DNA from 2 places in the Cryobacterium sp. TMT4-31 genome. Region 2 is predicted to be linked to the other one. Evidence: predicted binding sites of a transcription regulator. Region 2 holds the regulator's gene; the other holds the start of a gene.
What was found. The regulator LexA, encoded in region 2, represses DNA repair genes until DNA is damaged. The targets are predictions, from matches to a motif close to TCGAACANNTGTTCGA.

Region 1: E3T19_RS04330 (HNH endonuclease signature motif containing protein) is a predicted target of LexA. The motif match lies at 3,756-3,771, and genes of this name have one in related genera.

The regions. Positions count from the first base shown of each region.
Region 1 covers NZ_SOGI01000017.1:5,054-10,961, forward strand. Annotated here, with positions in the region: gene E3T19_RS04320 (nucleoside phosphorylase) at 1-526, opposite strand, end outside; gene E3T19_RS04325 (alpha/beta hydrolase) at 627-1,721, opposite strand; gene E3T19_RS04330 (HNH endonuclease signature motif containing protein) at 1,892-3,691, opposite strand; gene E3T19_RS04335 (YbhB/YbcL family Raf kinase inhibitor-like protein) at 3,893-4,429, opposite strand; gene E3T19_RS04340 (rhodanese-related sulfurtransferase) at 4,516-5,415, shown strand; gene E3T19_RS04345 (MFS transporter) at 5,580-5,908, shown strand, end outside.
Region 2 covers NZ_SOGI01000049.1:1,215-7,122, forward strand. Annotated here, with positions in the region: gene priA (bifunctional 1-(5-phosphoribosyl)-5-((5-phosphoribosylamino)methylideneamino)imidazole-4-carboxamide isomerase/phosphoribosylanthranilate isomerase PriA) at 1-538, opposite strand, end outside; gene hisH (imidazole glycerol phosphate synthase subunit HisH) at 602-1,234, opposite strand; gene hisB (imidazoleglycerol-phosphate dehydratase HisB) at 1,231-1,848, opposite strand; gene E3T19_RS11420 (histidinol-phosphate transaminase) at 1,858-2,943, opposite strand; gene E3T19_RS11425 (LysM peptidoglycan-binding domain-containing protein) at 3,089-3,451, opposite strand; gene lexA (transcriptional repressor LexA) at 3,845-4,468, shown strand; gene metE (5-methyltetrahydropteroyltriglutamate--homocysteine S-methyltransferase) at 4,556-5,908, opposite strand, start outside.

The DNA.
Region 1 (5,908 bases), on a different contig from region 2:
GCTTGACGTAACCGGCCTGGTTGAGATCGATGATTCCCGGGTAGAAGGCCGCCCGGGTCCAGACGATTCCGCGGTGGTGGGGGGCGTCGTGCCGCAGGGCTGCCTCGGCCAGTGCGATCACGACCTCGGGATTCGCGGCCGCCGGGTAGCTCTCCGGCACCAGCTGGTGGGTGACGCCGTCGTCGCGCACGCAGGACTCGGCGATGATCAGGTCGCCGTCGCCGATGCCACGCAGCAGGGCTCCGGCGGTGCCAAGCCTGATGATGGTGTCCACGCCGGCATCCATCAGCTCCTGGAACAGACAGATGGCGCCGGGGGCGCCCACACCGTGCGAGGAGACGACGACGGTGCTGCCGTTCCAGTCACCGACGAACGAGCGATACTCACGCTGGTGGGCGACCTCGCGCACGTTGTCGAGCAGGTGGGAGATCTGCTCGGCCCGGAACGGGTCACCGACGACGAGGGCGCGGGTGGGTAGCCCGGTCTTGGGGAGCCCGGTCACCGGGAACGTGTCGGCCTGGCTCATGTGGGCTCCTCGTGGCTGGCGCGGCCCGAATGGCCTGGCAAGTGTCGAACTTGTCTACCATGCCCGGGCAGACCCGCGCAGACCCGCGCCGGCCGGGGAGCTAGGCCAGGGCGGGCTCGGCCTGAGCAGGCGTGGACCGAGCCTGGGCGGGCAGCGCCGCCACCTTGCGCACGAATGAACCCAGACGGCGGTAGACCTCCTGCGATTCGGGGTGCCGGGCGTCCTGCTGCCAGGTGTGCCGGGTGTTGGTGCGGTGCCGGCCGTAGATCACCGTGTCCGCCAGGATGGACCGTCGGCGCAGGGCCTCGATGAAGTTGAGGTTGGCCCGGTAGAAGTAGTCGCGCTCGGAGGTCGTGATGAAGACCGGCGGGAAGCCCTTGTCGAGCCACTCGATGGGCGAGAGGAATCGGGCGGCGTCGCGCAGAGACATTCCGGGGCTGCGTTCGGGGAGCAGCATCCGCAGGAAGTTGAGGCTGAGCACGAAGCCGCGCTCGAACATGACCGAGAAGTCGGCGATACTGCAGTGCTGCACGAGTCCGCGCAGGTGGCCGGCCTCGATCGGCAGGTCGAGGTTGTAGTGCGCGGCGAGGGTGTCGTCGTTGGCCGCGGCGGTGAGCAGGGCCGCGATGTGCCCGCCCGCCGAGTCGCCGCCGAGAACGATGCGGGTGGGGTCTCCGCCGTATTCGACGATGTTGCGCTGGACCCAGGTGAGCACAGCGTTGGCGTCGTCGAGCATGTGGCCGATCTTGAATCGAGTGGCCATGCGGTAGTTGGCGTTGACGACCACCATGCCCTCGACCGCCTGGCTGGCGGCGTACTTGGTGAGCGGCGCCTTGTCGCCGGAGGTCCAGCCGCCGCCGTGGAAGTAGATGTAGACGGGCAGCGGGCTCGGTGGCGTGGTCACGTCGTGGCTGTCGGGGTGACCGTCGTGGTGCTCGTGCGGCACGAGAACGTCGAGGCGGTGATCACGGATGCCGTCGCCCACGTAGTCAAGGTCGAAGTGGTAGTCGACGTCGTCGATCGGGTCGGCGTTGAACTTGTGCAGTTCGCCCGGCGCGATGCGCGTCATGATCGCTTTCCAGAGCCACACCGGCACCCTGGACAGGCCGGTTTCCCGGTGCGTGAGGTGCGAGTCCGCGGAGGGGCCGGCAGCGGGGTCGAAGCTGGTGCTGGAGTGGGGGGACGAGTGAAACATGGTGCCTTACTGCCGACGTGGCGCTACCGGAAGCGGCTTCGAAGTGCCGACTGGCGTTGGTAGCGCTTGCATCGTTTTTTGCCGCGTGTAGAAGATAGGCGCGCAACCATGAGATGACCTGAGAATCTCTCACGTGGCTCGAATCGACCGTCCCCTTGCATCAGCCGCGGCTACTCGTCTTGCCGGCGGTATTTGGGGTCGTGGGCGCGGTGTTGGGGTGGTTTTCGCCAGGTTCCGGTGGGGTCGATCCAGTGGGGTGCTTTGACTTCGGGCATGCCCAGGACCATGCGGATGTGCCACCCCGAGGTGTCGATGTTGTGGTGGTGATACCAACACAGCAGCACCCCGTTGCTCACGTTGGTGGGGCCGCCGTTTTGCCACGGCTGCACGTGGTGGACTTCGGTCCATTGCGGTGGGCAGGTGCAGCCGGGGATGATGCAGCCGCCGTCTCGGGCGGTGATCGCCCTGCGTTGCAGCGGCGTGAAGCAGCGGACTTTGTCGCCGAGGGCGAGGACGGTGCCGGTGCCGCCGAAGAAGACCGGCCGGAAGCCGCCGTTGTCGATCATCTGGTTGATCGTCTTCATCGAGATCGGCCCCTCGACGCCGTCGATCCAGCCGACCCCGACCCCGGTGTGCAGGTCGTGCGCGTTCACGTGCACCATCACCGTCGGCGGCATCCCGCCCATGGTCGGGGTGCGAGGGTCTTGGGCGACCTGGACCAGGATGCCGCGGAGAATGTCGGCTCGTTTCTGACCGCCGTCGCGCTCGTCGAGGATCTCGCCGGGAACCAGTTCGCCGGCCTCGATACGCTGCTGCTCCTCCGCGGACGGGAACGCGGGAGCGCTGCGCGCGGACTGGAACGTGTTGAACAGGGTCTGCATGATGCCCTTGAGCTCCGGCGTCACCCCGCCGCGCAACGGATGCAACCCCTGGGCGAGCTTGCCGAACGAGAACGTGGACTTGGCCTCCAGTATCTCCGCGGTGGGCGCGGCCCCGTCCGGGTTCAACACCGCCTGCCACGTCGCCGCCATCTCCCGAATCCGGTCCGCCGGGAACGTGAACCCCGCCGACGCACCCAGACGCCGGACCGGCCCCGTGCAGACGGGATCGGTGGCGTCGGCGTCGGCTGTGTCGCCGGGGCCGGGGGTGCGGGCGAACACGGACCCGGTCGCGGACTCCACCAGCTCGGCTTCACCGCCGTCCACCAGCGACTGGTCCGCGTCGAAGCGGCCGTGCACTTTGTAGTCGGCCAGGCCCTTCACGATGTTCTCGGCCGCATCAAGACCGATCTCCCCGGCCGCCAAGGCTGCGGCCACGAACGGGAACTCGGGCTCCAGCACCAGGCCGCCCAACATCCGCGGTGCGACCTTCTCACCCAGGGCCACGCGTCGTTTCATCTCCGGACCCGACATGCCCGTCAACCGAATCAGCAAATCCGTGGGGTGCGAGGTGCCCAACCGCCACGCCAACGACTCGGAACCCAACCCCGTACGAGCCCGGTAACCCACCACGGTCGCCGTGGCCACCCGGGCCGCGTCCACCGGCCGGCCGGTGCGCTCGACCATCTGCGTCAACGCGACCACCTCCGGGTCGCTCAGGGCGTTCACGTCAATGGAGCCCATCACCGCCATCACCGTCCGCGCCGCATCATCCAACGCCTGGAGCTTCTGACCGAACGCACCGGTATGCGCGCGCTGCACCCCCAGCAACTCGGCCGGATCCCGCCACTCAGGCCGCGGCTTAGACGGACCCCGACCGGCCCGACCGGCCCGGGACGAGCCCGTCGCGGGGCCGGCCGCAGGGCCGGCGGCAGCGGCGGCCTTCGTGTCGGAAGTGCCGCTCAGACTGGCGGCATCCAGGCCGGTGAAGGGATCCGGACCGGCCAGACCGGTGTTCCAGTCGTGCAGGTTCGACCCGGTGGGAGTCATTCCCGTCGGTGCGGTGGAGCCACTATCCAGCTCGTCGTCCATACCCCCATTCTCTCACGAATCGCACTTATATGCGAGGAAATGTCAACAAAAACTTGAGCAAACATCGAACACAGTTCTGAGCCAAAGCGGACAGGCAGCGAGGGTCCCGACAGGCTCGACCGACGGAATGGGCACGTTGTCGAGGATGGCCAACGGACGAGCGAACTGCCGCCCGAGGAGATAGAGGGTTGTCGGGATCGGCTAGGCGGCGCCTCCGGCGACTCCGGTGGCCTCGAGCACGGCGCGGGCCAGGGTGTGGAAGTGCACGTTGAAGCCGAGCACGGCCGGGGTGGCCTGCGGGTCGACGCCGAGGTCTGCAACGTCGAGGGCGTGCAGCACGAACTGGTAGCGGTGCGTGCCCGTTCCGCGCGGCGGCGCGGCGCCGATGAAGGTGGGCTGGCGGATCTCGTTGGGCATGACGACGGCACCGGCGGGCAGCAGCACCGAGTTCGCGACTCCGGCACCGGTGGGCAGGCTGTCGACGTCGGCGGGGATGTTGAAAACCGCCCAGTGCCAATACCCGGAACCGGTCGGGGCATCCGGGTCGAACACCGTGAGTGCGAAGCTCTGGGTCTCGGCCGGGAAGCCGCTCCAGTGCAGGTCGGGCGAGACATCCTGACCGCCGGCGCCGACGCCGTACTGGGCGGCGGCCAGCGGGCCACCGTCGGTCATCACCGAGCTGGTCAGGTTGAACGGGGGCACCTCGCCGAAACGGGCGAAGGGATCGATCGTGGTCATGCACACTCCAAGGATCTGGTGGCGGTCTGGTTGGCTCAGCCTACGTGGGCCGCCTCGCGCCCCTCGCCGCCGCCTAAAATGTGGGGGTGGCCATTCCGAAGATCCTGCTCTACTACGTCTTCACTCCGCTCAGCGACCCCGAAGCCATCCGCCTGTGGCAGCGCGACCTCTGCGAGTCGTTGGGCCTGCGCGGCCGCATCCTGATCTCGAAGGACGGCCTGAACGGCACCGTGGGCGGCGACCTGCCCGCCCTCAAGCGCTACGTACGCAAGACCCGTCAGTACGCACCGTTCGCGGAGATCGACTTCAAGTGGAGTGAGGGAACCGGCCTCGACGAGTCCGGGGCGAGCCTGGACTTCCCTCGGCTGGTGGTGAAGGTGCGCGACGAGATCGTGAGCTTCGGCTCGCCAGAGGCCCTCACCGTGGATGCCGGCGGCGTCGTGGGCGGCGGCACCCGCCTGGCCCCGGCCGAACTGCACGCCCTCGTGGCCGAACGCGGCGACGACGTGGTGTTCTTCGACGGCCGCAACGCCTTCGAGGCCGAGATCGGCAGGTTCCGGGGTGCCGTGGTGCCGGATGTGGCGAACACCCGCGAGTTCGCGGCCGAGCTCGACAGCGGCAAGTACGACCACCTCAAGGGCCAGCCTGTGGTGACGTATTGCACCGGCGGCATCCGCTGCGAGGTGCTGTCGTCACTGATGAAGGACCGTGGCTTCGGCGAGGTCTACCAACTCGAGGGCGGCATCGTGCGCTACGGCGAGGCCTACGGCGACGACGGGCTCTGGGACGGCTCGCTCTACGTGTTCGACCAGCGAATGTCGGTGGATTTCAGCGGCCACGCCACCGTTCTCGGCCACTGCCAGGTCTGCGGCGCGGGCACCAAGAACATGCTCAACTGCCGGGACCTGTCCTGCCGGGAGCAGCTGGTGGCCTGCCCGGACTGCGTGGCCGTGGCCGCCCCGGCCTGCGCGGCGCACGCGGCCTGAGCAGATCAGCCCGGCCACGCATCCGCTTGCTCGCAAAAAGTAGTTGCTTGCGCACTTACCTAGCGTGTGCAATTATTTATGACGCGCCTGCAACTACCAGCGCGTGGCCTCGACAGGCTCGACCAACGGCCCGCGCATCTCCGCACCCTTGAAGGAATTTCCGCATGCCCATTGGATTGATCGCACTCGCCCTCGGCGGCTTCGGGATCGGCCTGACCGAGTTCGTCATCGCCGGCCTGCTGCCCGAGGTTGCCGCCGACTTCGCCGTGACCGAGGCCGCCGCCGGCTGGCTCATGTCCGGCTACGCCCTCAGCGTCGCCGTCGGCGCCATCCTGCTCACCGCCGCGGTGACCCGGCTGCCCCGCAAACACGTTCTGGTGGGACTGATGGTGCTCTTCATCATCGGCAACCTGATCTCGGCACTCGCCCCGAGCTACTCGATCATGCTGCTCGGCCGCATCATCGCCGCTCTCTGCCACGGCGCCTTCTTCGG
Region 2 (5,908 bases):
TGCCGTCCTTGGTGACGTCGGTGACGACGTAGCGGGTGCAGCGGGCCTCTTCGAGGCGCTCCAGCACCTGCCACAGGTCGCCGCCGTCCTTGGTCCAGCCGCGGGCGGCAAGGGTGGTGCCGCGCACATCCAGTCCCACCGCGATGGCGTCGCCGTACTGGGCGATCACGCTGGCGGCCCACTCGGGGTTCTCCAGTGCGGCGGTGCCCAGGTTGATTCGCTTGACGCCGGTGTTCAGCGCCGCTTCGAGCGACTTGTCGTCGCGGATGCCGCCGGAGAGCTCCACATTCACGCCGCGGAGCTGCTTGATGACCTTCTTGAGCACAGCGGTGTTGTTACCGCGCCCGAATGCGGCGTCGAGGTCGACGAGGTGGATCCACTCCGCGCCCTGGTTCGCCCAGTCGAGGGCGGCATCCATCGGGTCGCCGTAGTTGGTCTCGGTACCGGCCTCACCCTGGGTGAGACGGACGGCCTTGCCGTCGGCGACGTCGACGGCGGGCAGGAGGACCAGCTTCGGGGTCTTGTTGAACTCGCTCATGATGTGCTGTGGTGACCTTTTCGTGTTGGTGCGGCCGCGATGGAGCGACCGACGGGGGAATGTCTAGTCGCGGAGCGTGCCGAGCCAGTTCTTCAGCAGCCGGATGCCCGCGTCGCCGCTCTTCTCGGGGTGGAACTGGGTGGCCGACAACGGACCGTTCTCCACGGCGGCGAGGAACGGGGCGCCGTGCTCGGCCCAGGTGAGGCGGGGAACCGGGAAGGGCGGCATCACGTCGAGGCTCCATTCCTGGGCGGCATAGGAGTGCACGAAGTAGAACCGTTCCTCTTCCAGCCCGCGGAACAGCACGGTGTCGGGGTCGGGCGTGACGGTGTTCCAGCCCATGTGCGGCAGTACCGGTGCCGGCAGGGCGGTGACGGTTCCCGGCCACTCGCCGAGGCCCGCGGTGTCGATGCCGCGCTCGACGCCGTGTTCGAACATGACCTGCATGCCCACGCAGATGCCCATCACCGGCCGCCCGCCGGAGAGGCGCTTGTCGATGATGTCGCCGCCGTGGGCGTCGTTCAGCGCCGCCATCACGGCGCTGAACGCGCCGACGCCGGGGACCAGGAGTCCGTCGGCCTCGAGCGCGAGCTTGCGGTCGCCGGTGAGGGTGACGTCGGCGCCGGCGAGTTCGAGCGCCTTGACGGCCGAGTGCACATTGCCCGTGCCGTAGTCCAGGACGACGACCGAGGTCACAGTGCGCCCTTGGTGGACGGGATGCCGGAGACCAGCGGGTCGTAGGCCTTGGCCTGGCGGAAGGCTCGGGCGAAGGCCTTGAACTCGGCTTCGGCGATGTGGTGGGGGTCGCGGCCGCCGAGGACGGTGACGTGCACGGTCAACGCGGCGTTGAAGGAGATGGCCTCGAAAACGTGCCGCACCATCGAGCCGGTGAAGTGCCCGCCGATGAGGTGGAATTCGAATCCGGCGGGCTCGCCGGTGTGCACGAGGTACGGCCGACCGGAGATGTCCACGACGGCCTGCACGAGGGCTTCGTCCAGCGGCACCAGGGCGTCGCCGTATCGGGAGATGCCGGCCTTGTCACCGAGGGCCTGCTTGATGGCCTGGCCCAGGACGATGCCGATGTCCTCGACGGTGTGGTGCACATCGATCTCGATGTCGCCCTTGGCGTGCACGGTGAGATCGGTCAGCGAGTGCTTCGCGAACGCCGTGAGCAGGTGGTCGTAGAACGGCACGCTGGTGTGGATGTCGCTCACCCCGGTGCCGTCGAGGTTGATCGAGAGGTCGATGCTCGATTCGCTCGTTTCGCGCTGCAGGTGGGCACGGCGAGGCGAGGGCGTGACGTTGCTCATGGCGTTAGTTTATTCGGCTATCGGGCGGAGCCGTGCGATGGCGGCCAGGAACGCGCTCGTCTCGGCTTCGGTGCCGGCCGAGACCCGGAGGTGGCCGGGGATACCGACGTCGCGGATCAGGATGCCTTCGGACAGGAGCGCTTGGAAGATCGCGTGCGGGTCGGAGACTCCGCCGAACAACACGAAGTTGCTTCCGCTGCGCAGTGGGCTGAAGCCGAGGTTCGTCAGTTCGGTCACCAGGCGATCGCGTTGCACCCGGATGTCGTCGACCATGGCGAGCATCTCACCGGTGTGGGCGAGCGCGGCCATGGCCGCCGCCTGGGTGAGGGCGGACAGGTGGTAGGGCAGCCGGACCAGGCGTAGCGCATCCGTGACAGCCGGGTCGGCGGCCAGGTAGCCCAGCCGCACGCCGGCGAAAGCGAAGGCCTTGCTCATGGTCCGGGACACGAGCAGGCGCTCCCGGCCGGGCAGCAGGGTGAGGGCGCTGTCGGTGCCGTCCGGTGCGAACTCGGCGTAGGCCTCGTCGACGACAACGATGCCGGGGGTGGCGTCGTAGACGGCCGCGATGGTCTCCAGCGACAACGGGGTGCCGGTCGGGTTGTTCGGTGAGCAGAGGAAGACGATGTCGGGCGAGGTTTCCTCCACCCAGCGGGCGGCGGTCTCCGGCGAAAGTTCGTAGTCGGCGTCGCGGCCGCCGGGGATCCAGCGGGTATCGGTGCCGGAGGCGAGGATCGAGTACATCGAGTAGGTCGGCGCGTAGCCGAGCAGCGACCGGCCCGGCCCGCCGAAGGCCTGCAGAACCTGCTGCAGAACCTCGTTGGAACCGTTGGCGGCCCAGATGTTGTCGCGGGTGAGACCGTGACCGAGGTAGCCCGCGAGGGCGTCGCGCAGCGGGCTGAATTCCCGGTCGGGGTACCGGTTGACGGTGAGGATCGCCTCGGCCAGGGCCTCCGCGATGTCGGCGGCGACCGCGGGCGGGATCGGGTGGGTGTTCTCGTTGACGTTCAACGCCACCGGCACGTGCAGCTGGGGTGCTCCGTAAGGGGTTTGTCCGCGGAGGTTGGCACGCAGGGGCAGGTCGTCGAGGCTGGTCACCCGAACAAGCTTAGTTGCGCCCGCGGCCGACCCCTCGTATCCGAGGCGGGGCGAGCGGCTCCGGGCTGATCGGCTCCGGGCTGAGCGGCTCGGGCTGAGCGGCTCGGGCTGAGCGGCTCGGGCTGAGCGGCTCGGGCTGAGCGGCTCAGTAGTCGGCGGGAAGGGCGAGGCGCTGGCCGGGCTGCACGGCCTCGGAGGACAGCTGGTTGAGGTTGACGATGTCGATGATCACGTCGCGCGGGTCTTGTCCGGGGGCGACAGACTCGGCCAGCTGCCAGAGCGACTGGCCGGCCTCAATGGTGACGTAGTCGAACGCGGCCGCGCCGATACCCGCGCTGCCCTCTGCCGCGGCCATGCCGCCGTTGACGGCGATGCCGATGACGCCGAGTACCAGGGGCACTGCGGCGAGGGCCGTGAAGACGGCCCGCCCGCGGCGGGTCAGCCGCAGGTGTGTGGTGGGCGGGGTGGCCGGGCTGTGGTTGTCCGGTGCTGCATATGCTGCGCTCATGTCAAACCTCCTGGTAACGCATCTGGCCCTCGGCCGGGAGGGCCAGATGCGAATCTATGTTCCGAATATATCTTCGAGTGTTCGAACAATCAACCCTGTTTCCGGATATTATGGAGACAGATTCCGCAACACACTCGAATGCATGTCTACGAACCGCTGCTCTGTGGCTACAGTTTCGATCGGGTAGCTGCACTCAAACAGACACCACCGACATTGCTGCCCGAGCCCGAGAAGTATGAGCCCGACGAGCACCAGCCCGGCGAGCACGAGCCCCACCAGCACCAGCCCGAACCGACTAACCAGAGGAGCGTCAACGTGGCACAACAGAGCACACCTCGGGACAAGGGCGGCACGCGACGCCGCAAGAGCCTGAGCGACAAACAGCGCGCGGTGATGGACGTCATCCAGCGTTCGGTTCGCGACCGCGGTTACCCGCCGAGCATGCGCGAGATCGGCGACGCCGTTGGTCTGTCCTCGTTGTCGAGCGTGACCCACCAGCTGCACCAGCTCGAGCTGAGCGGGTACCTGCGGCGCGACCCGCACCGGCCGCGCGCACTCGAGGTGCTCATCGAGCTGCCTCAGTCCTCAGAGGAGGTCACGCCAGGCGCCGCCGATGACTACCAGTCCGGCATCCAGGTGGGTGATGCGGCGATGGTGCCGCTCGTCGGCCGCATCGCCGCCGGTATCCCGATCATGGCCGACCAGCAGATCGACGAGATCTTCCCGCTCCCCCGCCAACTGGTGGGCAAGGGCGAGCTGTTCATGCTCAAGGTCGTCGGTGATTCGATGATCGACGCCGCCATCTGCGATGGCGACTGGGTGGTCATCCGCCAGCAGAAGACCGCGGAGAACGGCGAGATCGTCGCCGCCATGCTCGACGGCGAAGCCACGGTGAAGGTGCTGCGACAGCGCGACGGCCACACCTGGCTGCTCCCCCGCAACACCAACTTCGAGCCGATCCTGGGTGACTTCGCCGAGGTCCTCGGCAAGGTCGTCGCGGTGTTGCGTTCGGTCTAGATCCGCAACGCTCCAGGCACACAACAGGCCCGACCCCGCGAGGGGTCGGGCCTTCGTGTTGTGCCGGCGTAGTCAGGGCGGGCCAGGTCAGACCAGCGTCGCCCGAACTGCGCGGGTGGCATCGACGATGTTGCGCAGGGACTCCACGGTCTCCGCATACCCGCGGGTCTTCAGTCCGCAGTCCGGGTTCACCCAGACCTGGCGAGCGGGGATCGATTGCAGGGCCCGCTCGAGAAGTTCGGTGATCTCGGCCACACCGGGCACCCGCGGCGAGTGGATGTCGTAGACGCCCGGGCCGATGCCGTGGTCGAAGCCACTGGTCTGCAGGTCGGCGACGACCTCCATCTTCGACCGAGCGGCCTCGATGCTGGTCACGTCGGCGTCCAGGTTGCGGATCGCGTCGATGACGACCCCGAACTCCGAGTAGCAGAGGTGGGTGTGGATCTGGGTCTGGTCGGCGACCCCCGCGGTAGCGAGCCTGAACGACCCGACCGACCAATCCAGGTAGTCGGCGTGGTCCTTCTTCTTCAGGGGCAGCAACTCGCGCAGCGCGGGCTCGTCGACCTGCACCACCCGGATACCGGCCGCCTCGAGGTCACCGATCTCGTCGCGCAGCGCGAGCGCCACTTGCCGTGCGGTCTCCCCCAACGGCTGATCGTCGCGCACGAACGACCAGGCCAGGATGGTGACCGGTCCGGTGAGCATCCCCTTGACCGGCTTCTCGGTAAGGGTCTGGGTGTAGCTGGACCACTCCACGGTGATGGGCGCCGGACGCCGGACGTCGCCCCACAGGATCGACGGACGGGTGCACCGGCTGCCGTAGGACTGCACCCAGCCGTTCTCGGTGACGGTGAAGCCATCGAGGTTCTCGGCGAAGTACTGCACCATGTCGTTGCGCTCGGGTTCACCGTGCACGAGAACGTCGAGGCCGAGGTCTTCCTGCAGCTGCACGACCCGGCCGATCTCGGCGCGCATGAGCTCCTGGTAGTCGGCGGATGCGAGTTCACCCGAGACCAGGCGGGCGCGGGCGCGGCGGATATCACTCGTCTGTGGGAACGAGCCGATGGTCGTGGTCGGTAGCGGGGGCAGGTCGAGCACGGCATCCTGAGCGGCCAGGCGGGCCTCGTAGTCGCCGCGGCTGAAGTCGGCCGGGGTGAGGGTGTCGAGGCGGGCGCGCACGGCGCCGTCACGCACGCCGGGCGAGACCCGGCGCGCCTCCAGCGACGCGGTGGCCGCGTCGAGATCGGCCTGCACGGCAGCCTGCCCCTCGGAGAGGCCGCGAGCGAGGGTGGCGACCTGACCGATCTTCTGGTCGGCGAACGCCAGCCAACCGGTAAGGTCGGCGCCGAGCTTGGTCTCGTCGGTGACGTCGTGCGGCAGGTGCAGCAGCGAGGTGGAGCTGGAGACCGCGATCCGGTCGCTCAGCGCGCCCAGCTGGGC